One region of the Streptomyces sp. NPDC048479 genome, then DNA from elsewhere that is predicted to be linked to it. Evidence: riboswitches for the same ligand, from Rfam matches in the RefSeq annotation. Region 1 holds a riboswitch; the other holds the start of a gene.
What was found. Region 1 has a riboswitch for S-adenosylmethionine ahead of AB0D12_RS00810 (aminotransferase class V-fold PLP-dependent enzyme). Riboswitches for the same ligand answer to the same signal wherever they lie in the genome.
Positions count from the first base shown of each region.

Region 2: it holds a riboswitch for S-adenosylmethionine, as region 1 does, so the genes downstream of both, thrC (threonine synthase) here and AB0D12_RS00810 (aminotransferase class V-fold PLP-dependent enzyme) in region 1, are expected to answer to the same signal.

Region 1 is NZ_JBEZKA010000001.1:170,337-180,786, forward strand. It holds gene AB0D12_RS00785 (NlpC/P60 family protein) at 1-997, opposite strand, end outside; gene AB0D12_RS00790 (NYN domain-containing protein) at 1,321-2,682, opposite strand; gene AB0D12_RS00795 (hypothetical protein) at 2,718-2,960, opposite strand; gene AB0D12_RS00800 (rhomboid family intramembrane serine protease) at 3,111-3,836, shown strand; gene AB0D12_RS00805 (Lrp/AsnC ligand binding domain-containing protein) at 3,833-4,114, shown strand; gene AB0D12_RS00810 (aminotransferase class V-fold PLP-dependent enzyme) at 4,205-5,620, opposite strand; SAM riboswitch class IV at 5,828-5,945, opposite strand; gene trpD (anthranilate phosphoribosyltransferase) at 6,054-7,118, opposite strand; gene AB0D12_RS00820 (cytochrome bc complex cytochrome b subunit) at 7,249-8,877, opposite strand; gene AB0D12_RS00825 (Rieske 2Fe-2S domain-containing protein) at 8,874-9,926, opposite strand; gene AB0D12_RS00830 (c-type cytochrome) at 9,923-10,450, opposite strand, start outside.
Region 2 is NZ_JBEZKA010000008.1:219,261-229,710, reverse strand. It holds gene otsB (trehalose-phosphatase) at 1-774, shown strand, start outside; gene AB0D12_RS15540 (trehalose-6-phosphate synthase) at 751-2,160, opposite strand; gene AB0D12_RS15535 (hypothetical protein) at 2,268-2,522, opposite strand; gene AB0D12_RS15530 (glucosyl-3-phosphoglycerate synthase) at 2,562-3,500, opposite strand; SAM riboswitch class I at 3,664-3,791, shown strand; gene thrC (threonine synthase) at 3,809-5,092, shown strand; gene AB0D12_RS15520 (MoaD/ThiS family protein) at 5,116-5,391, shown strand; gene AB0D12_RS15515 (cold-shock protein) at 5,803-6,006, shown strand; gene groL (chaperonin GroEL) at 6,361-7,983, shown strand; gene AB0D12_RS15505 (peptidylprolyl isomerase) at 8,113-8,610, opposite strand; gene AB0D12_RS15500 (DUF397 domain-containing protein) at 8,779-9,042, opposite strand; gene AB0D12_RS15495 (helix-turn-helix transcriptional regulator) at 9,026-9,865, opposite strand; gene AB0D12_RS15490 (hypothetical protein) at 9,980-10,195, shown strand; gene AB0D12_RS15485 (hypothetical protein) at 10,192-10,395, shown strand.

The DNA of each region.
Region 1 (10,450 bases):
TGTTGCCGATCGACTCGTAGCGCACGCTCGCGCCGGGCTTGGGGGCGTGCAGCACCTGGCCGTTGCCCGCGTAGAAGCCGACGTGGTGCATGTCGCCGTAGAAGATGACCAGGTCGCCCTGCTGGAGCGCACCCTGCGAGTAAATGCGGGTGCCGGCGTTGGCCTGCGACTGGGAGGTGCGCGGTATGGAGACACCGGCCTGCGCGTACGCCCAGGAGGTCAGCCCGGAGCAGTCGAAGGAGCTGGGGCCGGAGGCGCCGTAGACGTACGGCGAACCGATCTTGCTCTGGGCGGCGGAGAACGCGGCGGACGCCCGCTGCGAGGCCGGGACCGCATTGCCGAGGTCCGCACGCGAGTTGTCGCGGTTGGCGCGGGACTCGTCGGCCGAGAGCGCGGCGCGCTCCTGCGCGGTGAGCGAGTTGAGGAGCTTCTGCGCGGCGGCGAGCTTGGTCTGGACTTCCTTCTTCTTCTCGCCGAGCTGCTTGCGGGTGTCGGCCAGGTCGCCGAGCTTGTCCTGGGCCTCCTTGCGCTGCTGCGCAAGGGTCCGCTGCTTCGCCTGGATCTCGGCGAGCGCCTCGGTCTGCTTGGCGCCCAGCTGGTCCAGCGCGGAGGCCTTCTCCAGGTAGCTGTCCGGGTCGGCGGAGAGGAAGAGCTGCACGGCGGGGTCGATGCCACCGGAGCGGTACTGGGCGCTGGCCACCGAACCGAGACCGTCGCGCAGGGTGTTGAGCTCGTCCTGACCGCGGGCGACCTTGTCCTGCAGCGCGTCGATCTCCTTGTCGAGCTTCGCCTGCTGCTCCTTGGCCCCGTTGTAGTTCTCGGTGGCCTTCTCCGCCTCTTCGTAGAGCTTGTCGACCTTCTCCTTGACCTCGCTCTTGCTCGGCTTCGGGTCGGCCTGGGCGGCCTGGGAGGTCAGGGCTACGGCCGCGGCGGCGGTCGCGGTGAGCACGGTCACACGGGTGCGGCTCGGCTGCTTGGGTCGACGGTGGGACGCCACGAAGGCGAGCTCCTTCTTCCTCGAGCCGCCTACCGGGCTGTGGGGGGTTTGAATCCCCGGCGTCCGCACTTCATTTCCCTGGGGGAAAAAGGGATGAACTGTACGAACTCGGCGGTTCCTTCGCTGTCGCCCCGGATGGGCAATCAACCGCGCGAAGGTTCGAGGCCCGACCCTAGTGACCTTCTTGTGATCAGTTCAAATCCTGATGAGAAAAATCTGCTTCCCGGAGCACATTCTTTACATACATCACACGCGTAGTAGCGGCCACTTGACACTACGTCCGTCAGAGAAATAGCTAATTCGGGCATTTGGCACGGTAGTTACTAGACGCGCGAAAGCCGCTTCAGCAACAAGGCGGACGCGACCGGCCTGGCGCCGGCCTTCGCCACTCCGTCGGCGACTTCGCGGTCGGTGGAGACCACCACCACGGGCCGGCCCGGCGGCTCCGCCCGTACCAGCTGACGGATCAGCTCGTCCGCGGTCACGCCCGCCTTCGAGAACAGCACCCGTACCCCGCGCGGCGGCGCCAGCAGCACCGGCGCCGCCAGTTCCGCACCGTCGAAGACACAGGTGATCTCGGCACCGGTCTGCGCCGCGAGCATCGAGAGCCCGCCGAGCAGCCGCAGCCGCTGCTTCTCCAACGGCATCGTCGGATAGCCGGTCTTGGTGACGTTGTAGCCGTCCACCACCAGATGCGCCTGCGGGAGCGCGAGCAGCTGCTCGAGCAGGGCGGGATCGGTCTCGGAAAGCGCACGGGCCGCGATGTCCTTGGGTGACATCCGGCCCGGCTCGACCGCGTCGACCGTGTCCGCGGGATGGATGCCGGCGGGCGGCAGAGCCAGCTCGCGGCGCAGCCCCTGGGCCGCGTCGAGCACCGTGTCCAGCAGCAGCCGCAGCCGCATGTCCTCGATCGAACGGCCCTCGCGGGCGGCCCGGCGGCCGGCCTCCACGGTCGCGTCGGCCTCGGCGAGGCGTGCCTTCAGCCGCCGGCTCTCGCTCTCGGCCGACGACACCTGGGCGGCGGCCTCCGACCTGATCGTCTCGGTCTCGGCGTCCCTGCGGCGCAGCGCGGCCTCACCGCGTTTCACATCGCTCTGGGCACTGCGCAGCTTGCGGCGCAGTGCCTCGGCTTCCTTGCGGGCCGTCTCCAGCTCCGTACGCAGCCGCTCGGTCTCGCTCTTGATCTGACTGCGTGCCTCGGTGAGCTCCTCGCGCAGCCGCTCCAGCTCTCGCCTGCCCGCCTCGTCGGCGCGCTCGGCGTCCGCCCGCTGAGCCTCCTCGCCCGCGGCGGCGACGAGTTTCACCCATCCGGTGGGCCGCAGAACATAGGCGGCGGCCGCCACATCGACAGGATCGGCGGCTGCGGGCGGCGATCCGGACTCCAGCGCCCGGGACAGTTCGGGCTGGGCCTGGCTGAGCCGCTCGCCGATGCGCTGCCGGAAGACCGGGTCGCTCTCCAGCGCAGCGGCCATCGCATTGCCGGCGTACTTGGCACGCCGGGTCGGGGTGAAACGGGCGTACTGTCTCAACTGGGCCGGAAGTTCGGCGACGGTCAGGCCGCCGAAGGCGTCCGAGACCAGCGCCATCACCCTGCGCCGTACGCCTTCCGGCAGCGGGCGGTCGAGCGCCTCGGCGGCGTCACCGGCCGCACCGGCCGGCTCATCGCCGCTTGCAGGCTGCTCCACAATCCGTCACCCCACTACCCGTTCGGGCCGCTCCGTCAGGAAGCAGCGCCCGGCCTGTCCACCAGCTCGATCTGGTCCACCGCATTGCACCACCGGCAGCGCACCGACTCGATGGTCTCACTGACCACCTCGCGCTCCTCGACCGTCGGCTCTCCGGCCAGGTCCAGATGGACGTATTCGACGACCTTCGAGGAACGGGTGACATCGAAGCGGGTGAGGTTGCCGCAGAGCGTGCAGCGCCAGCGGGTCTCGGCCGTCGCCGGGGGAACCGTCGTCATCGTGCCGTCCTTTTTCGTGGTGCGAGTGCGGGTGCCGCTGTGCGCCGTCGAACTGCGGATGTACTGCCTGTAACCCTACGGCCTCGCGGGTCCCCGTTGACGCGGCGAGGCACTCTGTACCGTTCAGCCCCACTACGCCATGCTCTGTCCATGATCGGTTGGTGGGCTGCGGTCCGGGGCGCGGCCTCGGGACCTGCGATGACGTACGGCGCGATCGCCGTCTGCTGCGCGGTGTTCGTCCTCAGCCCCGTCTCGGGCCTCGATCCGGTGTACGGCACCGGTGACGCGCTGCTCTCCGCGCAGAGCACATACTTCGAGCGCTGGGGCGTGATCCCCGTCGACCTGATGAGCAGTTCCTCCTCCCGGGCGCTGATCACACCCCTCACCGCCCTCTTCGTCCACGGCAGTTGGCTGCACCTGCTGGGCAACATGCTCTTCCTGTACGTATTCGGGGCGATGGCCGAGGAACGGATGGGGCAGCTGGAGTTCGCTCTCTTCTATCTGGGCTGCGGCTATCTGGCGCTGCTCGTCTACGCGGCGGCCAACGCCGGCTCCGAGCAGACCCTGGTGGGAGCCTCCGGGGCGATCTCGGGCGTGCTCGGCGCCTTCCTCTACCTCTTCCCGAAGGCCCGGGTCACCAGTCTCTTCCCCTTCCTCTTCTTCCTGCCGCTGCGCTTCCCCGCCTGGATCGTGCTGATCTTCTGGTTCGTCCTGCAATGGCTGGCGGCGCAGAGCGCGGGCAGCGGCCCGGGCGTCGCGTATCTCGCACATCTGGTGGGGTTCGGGACGGGCTTTCTCTACGCCTGGGGACGTTTCCGGCATGGGACTAGAGTGAAGGCCCAAGCAGCGGCCACCGAGGGAGAAAGCCAACCGTGATCACCGCGATCGTGCTCATCAAGACCAGCGTGGACCGGATCCCCGAGATCGCCGAGTCGATCGCCGCGCTGGACAGCGTCAGCGAAGTCTTCTCCGTCACCGGTACGTACGACCTCATCGCGATGGTGCGGGTGGCCAAGCACGACGATCTCGCGGATGTCATCCCCGGCCGGATCAGCAGGATCCCGGGCGTCGAGGGGACCGACACACATGTCGCCTTCCGTACCTACTCGCAGCACGACCTCGAGGCGGCCTTCGCGATCGGCCTCGACGCGTAACGCCTGCGACTCGACGAAGCCCCCGGACCGGCCGGTCCGGGGGCTTCGTCGTCCGTTCGGGCTCAGACAGCCGGGCTCAGACAGCCGGGCTCAGACGGCCGGGACGCAGCGGCCGTCCTCCGTACGGTAGTTCCACTGCGCACCGTCGCTGACGAGTTCCTGCACCGCACGTACGAAACGCTCCACATGCTCGTCCGGCGTACCGGCGCCGAAGCTGACCCGGATCGCGTTGAGCGAACGCTCGCCCGGCTCGGCCTCCGGCGCGCCGCACTCGCCCGGGTCCTGCGGGTCGCTGCCCAGCAGGGTCCGCACCAGCGGGTGGGCGCAGAAGAGTCCGTCCCGTACCCCGATGCCGTACTCCGCCGAGAGCGCCGCCGCGAAGTGCGAGCTGTTCCAGCCCTCGACGACGAAGGAGATGACGCCGACGCGCGGCGCGTCGTCCCCGAAGAGCGAGAGCACCTTGACCTGCTCCACCTCCGCCAGACCGGTACGGACCTTGGCGACCAGCTGCTGCTCACGGGCGACGAGGCTGTCGAAGCCGGCCTCGGTGAGCGCCTTGCAGGCGGAGGCGATGGAGTACACGCCGATGACGTTCGGCGAACCGGCCTCGTGCCGGGCGGCCGTGGTGTGCCAGTCGACGTCCACACCGCCGTCCGTACGCCGGGCGACCTTGCGGGACGCACCGCCGCCCGCGAGGTACGGCTCCGCGTCCTGCAGCCAGTCCGCGCGGCCCGCGAGCACACCCGAGCCGAACGGCGCGTACAGCTTGTGCCCGGAGAAGGCGACCCAGTCGACGTCCAACTCCTGTACGGAGACCGGGTGGTGGGGCGCGAGCTGGGCGGCGTCGAGCACGATTCGCGCGCCATGGGCGTGGGCAGCAGCCGCCAGCTCCTTGACCGGCCACAGTTCACCGGTGACATTCGACGCTCCGGTCACACAGACCAGGGCGGGCCCGTACTCCTCGCCGGCAGATGCGGTGCGGTCGGCGAGCGCGCGCTCCAGCGTCCCGACGGCCTCGGCCGGTGTACGCGGCGCGTTCAGGTAGGTCACCCGGGCGTCGCGCCACGGCAGCAGCGAGGCGTGGTGCTCGGTCTCGAAGACGAATACCTGGCAGTCGGCGGGGAGCGCGGCGGCCAGCAGGTTCAGCGAGTCGGTGGTGGAGCGGGTGAAGACGACCTGGTCGCCGGCGCGGCAGTCGAGGAACTCCGCGACCGTCGCGCGGCTGTTCTCGAAGAGGTCGGTGGAGAGCTGCGAGAGGTACCCGGCGCCGCGGTGCACACTGCCGTAGTACGGGGCGTAGGCGGCCACGTCGTCCCACACCCGCTGCAGGGCCGGGGCGCTCGCCGCGTAGTCGAGGGCCGCGTACGTCACCTCGCCGCCGGTGACGAGCGGAACGGTCACATCGCGGCCGAGGACCAAAAGCGGCGCTGCGCAGACGGGGTCGGCGGACTCGGAGGAAGCAGCGGTGGCGGTGGCGGTCTCAACGGTGTTCGGGCGTGCGGACATGGCGGTATCTCCCGGCAGGACAAGGCGGAATGGCTTCGACGAACCCGCACGGCAGCCAGGTGAAGGCTCTGTGTACGGGGCTTGCCCTCGCATGTCACGGCGATCGCGTGATGTGAGGGTCTGCTGAAGAAGGGGCTGATCAGCCCTATCGCATTCGCTTGCTCACGAGACTGCTCCCTTGAGGACCAGGACCCCAGGGTGTGCAGGGGTCCGCGCTTGCCGTAGACCTCTCTGCCTACGGCCTGGTCTTCACCCGGGGCACCCCGCCACGGACGGAGGGTTGCCGGACAGCGAGCCGGGGCCTAAATCGCTGTCACTCATGACCTTGAAGAGCATCCTGCCATACGGCCCACAACGCGCAAGGCGCGGTCCAGTTCCTGAGACAGGAGAAGGAACCGCGCCTTGCGTCGCGCCACTGCGGGCTCAGGCATTCTCAGGCGTTACTGGCGGCGATCCACCGCTCGAGTGCCGCTTTGGCCGCGCCGGAGTCGATCGAAGCGGCGGCCTTGGCGATGCCCGCCGCGAGCTGCTCGTTCAGGCTGCGGTCCGTCGGCTCCAGCGCCACCAGAGCCGCAGCCGCGTTGAGCAGCACCGCGTCCCGTACGGGACCGCCCTCGCCGCTCAGCAGCCGGCGCGCGACATCGGCGTTGAACGAGGCATCCGCGCCCCGCAGGGCCTCCACGGGCACCATGTCGATGCCGACGTCCCGCGGGTCGAAGGCCTCCTCGCGCACCGTTCCGTCCCGTACCACCCACACCCGGGAGGTGGCCGTCGTCGTCAGCTCGTCCATACCGTCGTCGCCGCGGAAGACCAGCGCCGAGGAGCCGCGCTCGGCGAGCACCCCGGCCAGGATCGGCGCCATCCGGGCGTCCGCGACACCGGTGGCCTGGGCCTTCACCCTCGCCGGGTTGGTGAGTGGACCGAGGAAGTTGAACGTGGTGCGGATACCCAGCTCCTTGCGGGCGGCCGCCACATGCCGCAGCGCCGGGTGGAACTTCACCGCGAAGCAGAAGGTGATCCCCGCCTCCTCCGCGACCTCGGCGACCCGCTGCGGGGTGAGCTCGAGGTTGACGCCGAGCTTCTCCAGTACGTCGGAGGCACCGCTCGCCGAAGACGCGGCGCGGTTTCCGTGCTTGACGACCTTCGCGCCCGTTCCGGCGACGACGATCGCGGACATCGTGGAGATGTTCACGGTCTTGGCGCCGTCACCGCCCGTGCCGACGATGTCGACGCTGGGGCCCGGCACCTCGATCAGGTTCGCGTGCTCGTACATGGTCCGTACAAGACCGGAGATTTCCTCGACCGTCTCGCCCTTGGCCCGCAGGGCGACCGCGAAACCGGCGATCTGGGCGTTGGTCGCCTCGCCGCTGAGGATGCGGTCCATCGCCCAGGCGGTGGCGTCGGCGCCCTGGTCACGGTTGCTGAGGAGAGCTTCCAGTACGCGGGGCCAGGAGAGGTCCGCCACGCTGTCGCCGCCAACCGGGGTCACAACGTTCATGGTCCACTCCAGGGTCCACAGCCGAATAGGGATGGGTCCACCCTATCCAGCCCCGCAGACGGCGAAGAGCCCCGTCCATCGAATGGACGGGGCTCCCGCTGCGGCGATCAGCTCGGATCGTCAGGGTCGATCAGTGGTGGCCGTGGCCGCTGGTGATCTCCTGGTACTCCTCGCCGGTCGGCTTGGGGAGCTGGTTCCCCTCGCCGTAGTAGCCCTTGCTGAGCTTGGCCCTGAGCTTCTGCAGGCGGCTCACCTTGCGCTCGACACCGTTCTCGTCGACCGTCGGGCCGATCTCGGCGGGCGTGTACTGGTGGTGCGCGGTGAGCGTGTACAGCTGCCCCTGCGAGAGCGGCTCGTGGATCTCGACGAACTCACCGTGCGGCAGCCGCTTGATGACGCCGGACTCGCGCCCGTGCAGCACCTTGTCGTGGTCACGCCGCTGCAGACCCAGGCAGATCCGCTTGGTGATGACGAACGCGATGACCGGGGCGACGAAGAAGGCGATCCGGGCGAACCAGGTGATGCTGTTGATCGACAGGTGGAAGAAGACGGCGAACAAGTCGTTGCCACCGGCGATCAACAGAATGACGTACCAGGTCAGCCAGGCCACACCGAAAGCCGTACGGGTCGGGGCGTTGCGCGGGCGGTCCAGGATGTGGTGCTCGCGCTTGTCCCCCGTGACCCAGGACTCGATGAACGGGTAGACCGCGATCGCGACCAGGATCAGCGGGAAGACCATCAGCGGTACGAACACACCCAGAGCGAGCGTGTGTCCCGCGAAATTGATCTCCCAGCCGGGCATCGCACGGATCAGGCCCTCGGAGAAGCCCATGTACCAGTCCGGCTGGGCGCCGGTGGAGACCTGGTCCGGGCGGTACGGGCCGAGCGCCCAGATCGGGTTGATCGAGGCGATGGCCGCGATGACCGAGATGACACCGAAGACCAGGAAGAAGAAGCCTCCGGCCTTGGCCATGTAGACCGGCAGCAGCGGCATGCCGACGACGTTCTTGTTGTTCCGGCCGGGGCCCGCGAACTGCGTGTGCTTGTGGTAGAAGACCAGGATCAGGTGCGCCACCAGCAGGCCCATCATGATGCCCGGCAGCAGCAGGATGTGGATCGAGTAGAACCGGGCGACGAAGTCACCGCCCGGGAACTCACCGCCGAACAGGAACATCGACATGTACGTGCCGACGATCGGCATCGACAGGATCGCGCCCTCCATGAAGCGCACACCTGTACCGGAGAGCAGGTCGTCCGGGAGCGAGTAGCCGGTGAAGCCGGTGAACATGCCGAGCACCAGCAGCAGGAAGCCGAAGAGCCAGTTGATCTCGCGCGGCTTGCGGAAGGCGCCCGTGAAGAAGACGCGCATCATGTGCACGAGCATGCCCGCGACGAAGATCAGCGCCGCCCAGTGGTGGATCTGCCGGATCAGCAGACCACCGCGGACGTCGAAGCTGATGTCCAGGGTCGAGGCATACGCCTCGGACATCCGGATGCCCTGCATCGGGACATACGTGCCGTGGTACTCCACCTCGTTCATGCTCGGGTGGAAGAACAGCGTCAGATACACACCCGTGAGGATGATGATGATGAAGCTGTAGAGGCAGATCTCACCCAGCATGAAGGACCAGTGGTCCGGGAAGATCTTCCGCATGTTGGACTTGGCCAGGGAGTAGATCCCGAGCCGGCCGTCCGCCCAGTCGGCGACCCGCTCACCTGCGGGCGCCTTGCGGTTCTTGTCGTCGCTCGCAGTACTCATCCGCGCTCCCAGAAGGAAGGACCGACGGGCTCGTCGAAGTCGCCGAGCGCCTCGAGGTTTCCATCGTCATTCACACCGATCCGCAGCTGCGGAAGGGCGTGACCGGCCGGGCCGAAGATGACGCGGGCGCCGTCGGAGAGGTCAAAAGTGGACTGGTGGCACGGGCAGAGCACATGGTGCGTCTGCTGCTCGTACAGGCTGATCGGGCAGCCGACGTGCGTGCAGATCTTGGAGAATGCCACGATGCCGTCGTGTGACCACTCGAGCTCGCGCTTGTCCTTGATCTCGTCCGGCTGGATCCGGACGATCATCAGGGCCGCCTTGGCGATCTGCTTCTGGAAGTCCTCCGCGTCCTCCTCCAGGCCCTCGGGCATGGCGAAGGTGAGCGAACCCACGGCGACGTCCTCGGGACGCAGCGGCTCATGGGTGTTCACGTTGATGAGCTGCTTGCCCTTGGCCCACATCGTCTTGCGGAGCTTCTGCTCGGGCAGCGGCCCGAGGTCCCGCAGCAGCATCAGACCGGAGAGCGGCACCAGGGCCAGCGCGCCGAACATGGTGTTGCGGATCAGCTTGCGCCGGCCGAAGCCGGACTCCTCCGCGCCCGCGGCGAAGTCGGCCATGACCTTGGCCTTGACCTCGGGCTCGGCCGCGATGGGGTGACGCTCGTCGGCGACCTCCACATCGGACATCAGGGTGCGGGCCCAGTGGACCGCTCCCGCGCCGATGCTGAAGAGCGCCACACCGAGGGTGATACCCAGGGAGAAGTTGAGCGCGCTCACATGCCCGAACGGGAAGATGAAGACGATCTTGTCGACCGGGAAGATCACGTACGAGGCGATGAAGGCGATCGTGGCCAGCATCGACAGCGTGAACATGAAGGCGACAGCACGCTCGGAGCGCCTGGCGGCCCGCTCGTCGATGTCCTGGATGCGCGGCTTGTGGGCCGGCAGCCCCGGGTCCGCGAACGGATCGTCCGCGACCTTTACCGCGCCGTGCGCGGAGTCCTGCTCTGTCGGCAGGTTCTCTTCTGGATTCTCTTGGCTGCTCATGACTTCTTGGCCTTAGCGGTGTGGGCCGCGACCCAGATGGCGACTGCGATCAGCGCACCCAGACCGAAGATCCAGCCGAACAGACCCTCGCTGACGGGGCCGAGGCCACCGAGCTTGAGACCGCCGGGGCTCTCGGAGTCGTCGCCGTTCACCGTCTTGATGTACGCGATGATGTCCTGCTTCTCCTTCTCCGGCAGCGTGGTGTCGGGGAAGGAGGGCATGTTCTGCGGGCCGGTCTGCATGGCCTCGTAGATGTGCTTGGGGTCCACGCCCTCAAGGTTCGGGGCGTACTTGCCGTTCGTCAGGGCACCGCCCTCACCCGTGAAGTTGTGGCACTGGGCGCAGTTGGTACGGAACAGGTCGCCACCCTTGGCGATGTCCGCACCTTCCGGGCTGTACTGCTTCTCGGTCGGCGTGATCGGGCCGGCGCCGAGGGAGGCCACGTACGCCGCGAGCTGGTCGATCTCGCTCTGCGAGTAGATGACCTTCTTCGCCGGCACCTGGGCGCCGGGCTGCTGGGCGGG
Region 2 (10,450 bases), on a different contig from region 1:
CTCGCCAGGCCCGAGAAAACCGTCGTCGGACTCGACTTCGACGGCACCCTCGCCGAGATCGTGCCCGACCCCGACCAGGCCCGCGCCCACCCGGGCGCGGTCCCCGCGCTCGCCGCGCTCGCCCCGCGGGTCCTGTCCGTCGCCGTGATCACCGGCCGCCCCGCCGGTGTCGCCGTGCGGTACGGCGGCTTCGCCGGAGTGCCGGGCCTCGACCATCTCGTCGTCCTCGGCCACTACGGCGCCGAGCGCTGGGACGCCGTCTCCGGCACCGTCCATACGCCTGCCCCGCACCCCGGCGTCGCGGCCGTCCGCGCCGAACTCCCCGGATTCCTGGACCGCGTCGGCGCCTGGCAGGGCATCTGGATCGAGGAGAAGGGCCAGGCGGTCGCTGTCCACACCCGCCGTGCGTCCGACCCGCAGGCAGCTTTCGAGGCCCTGCGCGAACCGCTCACCGAACTCGCCGCACGCCACGGCCTGATCGTGGAGCCGGGCCGTATGGTCCTGGAGCTGCGCCCGCCCGGGATGGACAAGGGTGTGGCGCTCGAGGAGTACGTACGCGAGGTGAAGGCCGGTTCCGTGCTCTACGCCGGCGACGACCTCGGGGATCTGCCCGCCTTCGCCGCGGTGGAGAAGCTCCGCGCGGACGGCGTCCCCGGTCTGCTGGTGTGCAGCGGAAGCGAGGAGGTCCCCGAGCTCGCGGAGCGGGCCGATCTGCTGCTGCCGGGCCCGGCGGCGGTGGTCGGGTTTCTGTCAGATCTCGCGCAGCGCCTGTAGCTGGTCCAGGAACCACTTCTGCGGCGGCAGCGCGGTCGCCGCTGCCGCCAGCCGCTTGGTGCGCCCGGCCCGTTCGTTGTCCGGCATCGTCAGCGCCTCGTGGAGCGCCTCGGTGGTGCCGGTCACGTCGTACGGGTTCACCACCACGGCGTCCTCGCCCAATTCCTCGTACGCCCCTGCCTCCCGCGACAGCACCAGCGCGCAGCCGTTGTCCGAGACGACCGGGATCTCCTTGGCGACGAGGTTCATGCCGTCACGGATCGGGTTGACCAGGGCCACGTCGGCCAGCCGGTACGCGGCCAGGGAGCGTGCGAAGTCGTCCTTCACATGGAGGACGACCGGGGTCCACGTCGGTGTCCCGTAACCGGAGTTGATCTCGTCGGCGAGGCGCTGGACCGCCGCCGTGTAGTCGCGGTACACCGCCAGGTCCTGCCGGGAGGGGTAGGCGAAGGCGACATGGACGACTCGCTCCCGCCACTCCGGACGGGACTCCAGCAGCTGCCGGTAGGCGAGCAGGCCGCGCACGATGTTCTTGGACAGCTCGGTGCGGTCCACCCGGACGATCGTCTTCCGGGGCGCCGACGGGGTGCCGCCGATCTCTTCGCGCAGCGCCACCAGCCGCTCCGCCACATCCGGCCGGTGCGCGCGCTCCCGCAGGAAGTCCGCGTCCGCGCCGAGCCCGTGCACGCCGATCCGGGTGCCCGTCAGGGAGTCCGCGCCCAGCAGGTCCGTACAGCACGCCGTGAACGCGTCCGCCCACCGCCGGGTCAGAAAACAGGTCCGGTCCGCGCCGAGCAGGCCGCGCAGCAGCTGCTCGGCGATGTCGTCGGGCAGCATCCGGAAGTAGTCGACGGGCGCCCACGGCGTGTGCGAGAAGTGCCCGATCCGCAGATCCGGCCGCAGCTCGCGGAGCATGCCGGGCACCAGCGCCAGGTGGTAGTCCTGCACCAGGACCGCCGCACCGGGAGCCGCCTGCGCGGCGAGCGCGTCCGCGAAGGCCCGGTTGTAGGTCTCGTACGAGGCCCATTGGCGGCGGAACTCATCGTCGAAGACCGGCTCCACCGGCGTCTGGTACAGCAGATGGTGGACGAACCAGAGCACGGAGTTCGCGATGCCGTTGTACGCGTCGGAGTGGACGGCCGGGTCGATGTCGAGCATCAGCACCCCGGCCTCGCCGACCCCGCGCCGTACCGCCTCACGGTCGCCGTCGCCCAGCGCGGCGCACACCCACAGGGCGTCCGCCTCGGAGCCGATGGCGGAGAGACCGGAGACCAGCCCGCCGCCGCCGCGCTTGGCGTCGAGCGAGCCGTCCTCGCGCAGCGTGTACGAGACCGGGCCGCGGTTCGACGCGACGAGGACCTGGGCAGCAGGGTGCTCGGAAACCATGTGGCGAAACCTAGCCCGTCGCACAAACCCTCAAACGTGCGTACGGCCGAAGGGCAGGTCGGCAGATTGGTGATTCACGGGAGCAGGTCGGTGATAGCGGCGCCCGCTCAGTGATTGCGGCGCCCGCGCGTGGCGGCGACCGCGATCACACCGGCCGCGGTCAGGCTCAGCGCCAGACCGCCGAGGAGCCACAGCCGCTCGGAGCTGTGGTCGCCCCGGTTCGCCGGGGCGACGGTGTCGGCCATCGCCTGTCCCTGGATGACCACAGCGGTCAGAACGGTGGTGATGAATGCCAGGGCCCCGAGGAACCGCGGAAGCCCGGCACTGCGGCGCGGGGCGCCCGTACTGTATCTGAAGCCCATAAATAGGAAGTGTTGGACAAATCGTTACAGCGGTGATGGTTATGCCGCGCGACGCGCCGCGTACTCACCGATCTCGCGCATCGGCGGCCGCTCCTCCGTGTCCACCGGATAGGTGCGCGGTTCGAAACCGTCCTCGCCGCGCTCGAACTGCGTGAGCGCCGGCCGCACCAAGTGGCCGCGGGACAGCCGTAGTTGAGCCGTACGGTAGATCGCCGCGGCCATTCGGCCCAGCGCCTGCCCGTCCTGGTGCCGGTGCTTGCGCGAGCCGACGTCCACCTGGGCCAGCGCGTCAAGACCCACCGTGTGCAGTGCGTCCACGAGCAGGCCCAGCTCCACTCCGTAACCGACGGGGAAGGGCAGCCGCTCGAGGAGCGAGCGCCGCGCCGCGTACTCGCCGCCGAGCGGCTGGACGACCCCGGCCAGCTGCGGCCAGTGCAGATTGAGCAGCGGGCGCGCCACCAGCTCGGTGACCCGGCCGCCCTGACCTGCCACATCGCCCAGCGGCCGGTCGTACATCGCTTTGACGAACTGCACTTCGGGGTCGGTCAGCAGCGGTCCGACGATCCCGGAGACGAAGTCCGCCGAGAAGTCCCTGAGGTCCGCGTCGATGAAGCAGACGATGTCGCCGCTGGTCACCATCAGCGACCGCCACAGCACCTCGCCCTTGCCGGGGACCGCCGGTATCCGCGGCAGTATCGCGTCGCGGTGCACCACCCGCGCGCCGGCCGCCGCGGCCACCTCCGCCGTACGGTCGCTCGAGCCCGAGTCGATGACGACCAGCTCGTCGACGAGCGGCACCGCTTCCATCAGCTCGCGCCGGATCACGGTGACGATCTCGCCGACCGTCGCCTCCTCGTCGAGCGCGGGCAGCACGACACTGACGGTCGTACCGCGCTTGGCAGCGATGAGCTGGTGCAGCGGCCGGTCGGACACGGACCAGGAACGCCTGCTCAGCCAGCGCTCCACCTCTTCCAGCACGCTCGTTACTCCCTGGTTGTGCCACGCCGCGCCAGCGGCAGGGGCCATGATCTTCATCTCGCGGTTCGGACGACTATCTCAACCGTCCAGGCCTTCGGTTACAGTCTTGAACAACGCGGATGACCGTCGCATGTCGGGGGTCCTCACGCTGACAATCGAATACCGCTCATCCAGAGGGGCAGAGGGAACGGCCCGTTGAAGCCCCGGCAACCCTCCCGCCGACCGCGAGGTCACGGTGGGGAAGGTGCCAATTCCGTCTCGTGGCGAAATGCGTCACGGGGAAGATGAGGAGAAAGGGCCTCGCCTCCATGGCTGTTCAGACTGTCGCAAGCACCACTCCAGTGAACCTCGGTCCCGCCGCGGCGCTCTCGTGTCGCGAGTGCGGAGAGCGTTTCGACCTCGGCCCGATCTTCGCCTGTGCCCTGTGTTTCGGGCCCCTCGAAGTCGCGTACGACCTGCCCAGCGGCGACTCCGACGCGCTGAAGAAGCGGATCGAAGCGGGTCCGAACAATATCTGGCGGTACGCCCCGCTGCTGCCCGTCCCCGCCGACGTGGCCGAGAAGCCGAACATCAACCCCGGTTTCACCAAGCTCGTCAAGGCCGACAATCTCGCCCGTGAGCTGGGCGTTACCGGTGGCCTGTACATCAAGGACGACTCCGGCAACCCGACGCACTCCTTCAAGGACCGCGTCGTCGCGATCGCCGTCGAGGCCGCGCGCGCCTTCGGCTTCACGACTCTCTCCTGCTCCTCCACCGGCAACCTCGCGGGCGCCGTCGGTGCGGCAGCCGCACGGGCCGGCTTCCGCTCCTGCGTGTTCATCCCGCACGACCTGGAGCAGGGCAAGGTCGTCATGGCCGCGGTGTACGGCGGCGAGCTGGTCGGCATCGAGGGCAACTACGACGACGTCAACCGCTTCTGCTCGGAGCTCATCGGCGACCCGCTGGGCGAGGGCTGGGGCTTCGTCAACGTCAACCTCCGCCCGTACTACGGCGAGGGCTCCAAGACGCTGGCATACGAGATCTGCGAACAGCTCGGCTGGCAGCTGCCCGACCAGATCGTGATCCCGATCGCCTCGGGCTCGCAGCTCACCAAGATCGACAAGGGTCTGCAGGAGCTGATCAAGCTCGGTCTGGTCGAGGACAAGCCGTACAAGATCTTCGGTGCCCAGGCGGAGGGCTGCTCGCCGGTGTCGACGGCCTTCAAGGCCGGGCACGACGTCGTACGTCCGCAGAAGCCGGACACCATCGCCAAGTCGCTGGCCATCGGCAACCCGGCCGACGGCCCGTACGTGCTGGACATCGCGCGCCGCACGGGCGGCGCGGTGGAGGATGTCAACGACGAGCAGATCGTCGACGCGATCAAGCTGCTGGCCCGTACCGAGGGCATCTTCGCGGAGACCGCGGGCGGCGTGACCGTGGGCGTGACGCGGAAGCTGATCGAGGAGGGCGTGCTCGACCCGGCGCTCACCACGGTCGTGCTCAACACCGGCGACGGTCTCAAGACCCTCGACGCGGTCGCCCCGACGACCGGACCCACGGCGACCATCCGCCCGAGCCTCGACGCGTTCCGCGACGCCGGCCTGGCCCGCTGACTACCTACGGAAGGCAGAACACCATGAGCGTGAACGTCCGCATCCCCACCATTCTCCGTACGTACACGGGCGGTCAGGCCGAGGTCCCGGCAGAGGGCGCGACGCTCTCCGAGGTGATCGCCGACCTGGAGCAGAACCACACGGGCATCGCCGCGCGCGTCCTGGACGACCAGGGCAAGCTGCGCCGCTTCGTGAACGTGTACGTGAATGACGACGACGTCCGTTTCGAGCAGGGTCTTGAGACCGCGACGCCGGACGGTGCGGGCGTTTCGATCATTCCTGCCGTCGCCGGCGGCTGAGCTACGCAGCGTTACCAGAATTGCCCCCTCCGCAAGAGAAGCGGAGGGGGCAATTCTGTATGGTTGAGCGCGGTACAGTTGGGGAAGGCCCCGCCGCTGCTTATGCCGGCCGCATATGAGAATGCGTCCTGGCCCATCGAGAAGCAGCCAATAAGTTCGCTCGAATTGCCTCTTAAGCGTCATTTGCCGGGCCCGACTTGCCCCGGAATTTATTGAATTCAGTTCAATTATCCGTTCACGCGTGCTCGGATTTCTCGTCGGATTGACCTGTTGCAGAGGGCAGTTGGGCAGATACATTCAGCCGCGGTCGACGCGTTCCGGCGCACACCCTCTCCTGTCGGAGGGTGGAGGTCTGACCCAGGGTCCGCGAAGTGCGGTCCTGCGCAAGGGCCAGTAATAGGGGAGTTAGGCATGGCTCAGGGCACCGTCAAGTGGTTCAACGCGGAGAAGGGGTACGGCTTCATCGCGGTCGACGGTGGTGCGGATGTTTTCGTCCACTACAGTGCGATCCAGATGGACGGTTACCGCACCCTTGAAGAGGGTCAGCGAGTCGAATTCGAGATCTCGCAGGGCCAGAAGGGTCCGCAGGCGGATATGGTCAAGCTCGCCGTCTGATCTCGGCGCGATCGGCCACCGACGCACTCACGGCGAGGGGCCCGCATCCCACCAGGGATGCGGGCCCCTCGTGCGTCTGCCCGCGGGTGTGCTCGCGCGTCCGCTCCTGTGCCCGTCCGCGGGTCCCTTCGCGCGTCCGCTCGGGGGGCTTCGATCCGTGAGAGTCGCTTGCACTCTCCTAGGGCGAGTGCTAATCATTGGCGTTAGCACTCTGACAGTGAGAGTGACAACGAGGACCGGGTTGGTGAGGTCCGCAGGCCGGGTGGGGCAAGGAACCACAAGGCATGCAGGCCGTCCGTCGCGGGCGCCAGCGCGGTCCGGAGAATCCACCCCAGTCCGGGAGGACCACTTCACATGGCCAAGATCATCGCGTTCGACGAGGAGGCACGGCGCGGTCTCGAGCGCGGGATGAACCAGCTCGCCGACGCCGTCAAGGTCACCCTCGGCCCCAAGGGCCGTAACGTCGTCCTCGAGAAGAAGTGGGGCGCCCCCACGATCACCAACGATGGTGTATCCATCGCCAAGGAGATCGAGCTCGAGGACCCGTTTGAGAAGATCGGCGCCGAGCTGGTCAAGGAAGTCGCCAAGAAGACGGACGACGTCGCCGGTGACGGTACGACCACCGCGACCGTCCTCGCCCAGGCGCTGGTCCGCGAGGGCCTGCGCAACGTGGCCGCCGGTGCCAACCCGATGGCCCTCAAGCGCGGTATCGAGAAGGCCGTCGAGGCCGTCTCCGGTGCACTGCTCGAGCAGGCCAAGGACGTGGAGACCAAGGAGCAGATCGCTTCCACGGCCTCCATCTCCGCCGCCGACACCCAGATCGGCGAGCTCATCGCCGAGGCGATGGACAAGGTCGGCAAGGAAGGCGTCATCACCGTCGAGGAGTCCCAGACCTTCGGTCTGGAGCTTGAGCTCACCGAGGGTATGCGCTTCGACAAGGGCTACATCTCGGCGTACTTCGCCACCGACATGGAGCGTATGGAGGCGTCGCTCGACGACCCGTACATCCTCATCGTCAACTCGAAGATCAGCTCGGTCAAGGACCTGCTGCCGCTCCTCGAGAAGGTCATGCAGTCCGGCAAGCCGCTGCTGATCATCGCCGAGGACGTCGAGGGCGAGGCCCTGTCGACCCTGGTCGTCAACAAGATCCGTGGCACCTTCAAGTCCGTTGCCGTCAAGGCTCCGGGCTTCGGTGACCGCCGCAAGGCGATGCTGAACGACATCGCCATCCTCACCGGCGGCACGGTCATCTCCGAGGAGGTCGGCCTCAAGCTCGAGAACGCCGGTCTGGACCTGCTGGGCCGCGCCCGCAAGGTCGTCATCACCAAGGACGAGACCACGATCGTCGACGGTGCCGGTGAGAGCGACCAGGTTGCCGGTCGCGTCAACCAGATCCGTGCCGAGATCGAGAACTCCGACTCGGACTACGACCGTGAGAAGCTCCAGGAGCGCCTCGCGAAGCTGGCCGGCGGCGTGGCCGTCATCAAGGCCGGCGCCGCGACCGAGGTCGAGCTCAAGGAGCGCAAGCACCGCATCGAGGACGCGGTGCGCAACGCCAAGGCCGCCGTCGAGGAGGGCATCGTCGCCGGTGGTGGCGTGGCTCTGCTCCAGGCGACTTCGGTCTTCGAGAAGCTCGACCTCGAAGGTGACGAGGCGACCGGCGCCAACGCCGTGAAGCTCGCGCTGGAGGCCCCGCTCAAGCAGATCGCCGTCAACGGTGGTCTCGAAGGTGGCGTCGTCGTCGAGAAGGTGCGCAACCTGGCCGTCGGCCACGGTCTGAACGCCGCGACCGGCGAGTACGTCGACATGATCGCCGAGGGCATCATCGACCCCGCGAAGGTGACCCGCTCTGCTCTGCAGAACGCGGCCTCCATCGCGGCGCTGTTCCTCACCACCGAGGCCGTCATCGCCGACAAGCCCGAGAAGGCCGGTGCCCCCGCGGGCGGCGGCATGCCGGGCGGTGACATGGACTTCTGAGCCTCGGCTCAGTAAGCCCGGTTACGCGACCGAAGGCGGCATCCCTGACAGGGGTGCCGCCTTCGGGCGTTTCAGCGCGTGGTCACGCGGGGACCCGGACCTCTCGGCCGCTCAGGTCCCGCAGGTTCGTCAGGCGACGCCGGAGCCGGAGATGGTGATCTTGGCCTTGGTCCGGCCACTCTGCGATCCGTAGCTCTCGATCTTCTTGACGAGGGCCATGCTGTCCTCGTCGGCGACCTCGCCGAACACGACGTGCTTGCCGTCCAGCCACGGCGTCAGCACGGTGGTGATGAAGAACTGGGAGCCGTTGCTGTTCGGACCGGCGTTGGCCATCGAGAGCAGGCCCGGCTTGCTGTGGGTGAGCTTGAAGTTCTCGTCGGCGAACTTCTCGCCGTAGATGCTCTTGCCGCCCGTGCCGTCACCGCGGGTGAAGTCGCCGCCCTGCAGCATGAAGTCGGGGATGACGCGGTGGAAGGAGGACCCCTCGTAGCCGAACCCCTTCTCGCCGGTGGCGAGCGCGCGGAAGTTCTCCGCCGTCTTGGGAACGACGTCGTCGTACAGGTTGAAGTTGATCCGCCCGGCGGGGGCGTCATTGATGGTGATGTCGAAGTAGACCTTGGTCGTCATAGGGCCATCCTGACATCCCCGGCAGGCAGGGGCGCGCCGGGCGCCCCGGTCCCGCTGAGTCGGTGGGCGAGCGATGGCATGGGTATCCGAGTGCCCAAGGTGCCGAGAACCGGAGGGCGGCCCCTCGGCACACGAACGAGAACGGCCGGTTCCGAGGGGCTCCGCCGGCTAGTGCTGCTTGAGGTCGGCGACGAAGGCGGACCAGGCGGCGGTCCGGAACACGAGGGCCGGGCCGTCGGGGTTCTTGGAGTCGCGGACGGGGACGATGTCGGGGTGACCGTCGGCGACTTCGAGGCAGTCGCCTCCGCTGCCGCCGCTGTGGGTGGACTTGCGCCAGGTGGCGACCTCCAGGCAGTTGCCGCCGTCGCCTCCGCTGTAGCTGGACTTGTGCCAGGTCGCGCCGCTCAGGTTGTACTCAGGGCTGATCCTCATGGGCGTAATCCTCCGCCACTGATTCGATCAGAGCCAAGGACGCTTCCGGTGACGATGCGCTGGCCCCGAGCAGATCGTAGGTCAGTTCGTAACGCGCGACCCTTGCCGGATCATCTTGCAACTGACCTGTTCCCAGGCCCTGGAGATACGCGAGAGGGGGTGCGTCGGTGAAGGACATCAGCTTTACGGGACCTTCGAGAGCCATGTGCGCGCCCGCGTCGAACGGCAATACCTGCGCGATGATTCGGTGTCGTCTGATCAGCGATCCCACATGGCCAAGTGCCTCCGCCATCACCTCGAAGCCGCCGACAGCCCTCCGTAACACCGCCTCGTCCAGAACCGCCCACAACAACGGCGTTGTTGGATCGTCGAGAAGGTGCGCGCGGGCGAGACGTGCCTCGACCAGCTCGTCGATCACCGCCTCCGTCGCGGTCGGCTGATACGCGCGGAACACCGCCCGCGCGTACGCCTCCGTCTGCAACAGTCCCGGAATCAGCAGCGGCGCGTACTCCTTGATCGTCGTCGCGACCGCTTCCGCCTCCGCCGCTTCCGCGAAGTGGTCCGGATACCTCGACTTGCCCGATACCCGGCAGTTCCGCTGGAAGAAACCGTTCGTCCGCAGGAGCTCGTCTATCTGGCTCGCGTACTCCGGCTGCATCCGCCGCGTACCCGCCTCCAGCTGGCCGATGAACGAACCGCTCACGAACAGCGGCGCGCCCAGCTCCTCCTGGGTGAGGCCCGCCTTCTCGCGTGCGTGGCGCAATTCCGCGCCGAGCAGCGCGCGCGGGGAGGACGACGGGTCGAGATCCTTCGGTCCGGGCATGGGCAACTCCTGGTCGCACACGTGGGATTGTTGGGCGCCGTCAGTGTTCAGGCTAGCCATCCACCGGACACGCTGTGTACGTAACGCGAACACTCAGCGTGGAGGTGCCTGGTCATGGTGGTGCGATCGGCGGAGCGGCTGCGAGCCGCCGAAGAGGTGGTGGCCCAATTGCGCGGCGAGCTGGGCGAGGTGGGCGTGAGTCTGCCGTCGCTGCGGGTGGATGTGGTGTCCCTCGCGAGCGACGCGCCGTACCCGCTCGTCGAACTGGGCCGCTGCAACCTGGACACGGCACTGCGGCTGGCCGCCGTACTGCACGAGGTACGGCGGTGAACGCCGGGGAGTTCGCGGTCGACGCCCGCGACGGGCGGATCGGGCAGGTGATGGGCCACGAAGGCGGCTATGTGCAGCTGCGGCCACCCGGCGGCGGCCGGGAGTGGGACTGTCCACCGGAGGCCCTGACCCCGGCCCCGCCGGGCGAGGTGCTCCGGGCGCGGGTGCGCCGGCTGAATACGGAGGGCCGGCTCCCGTGAGTCGGGGTGCCACCCCGAGGCGTCTCGGGGTGGGGCAAACCCCCCGGTGAACAGG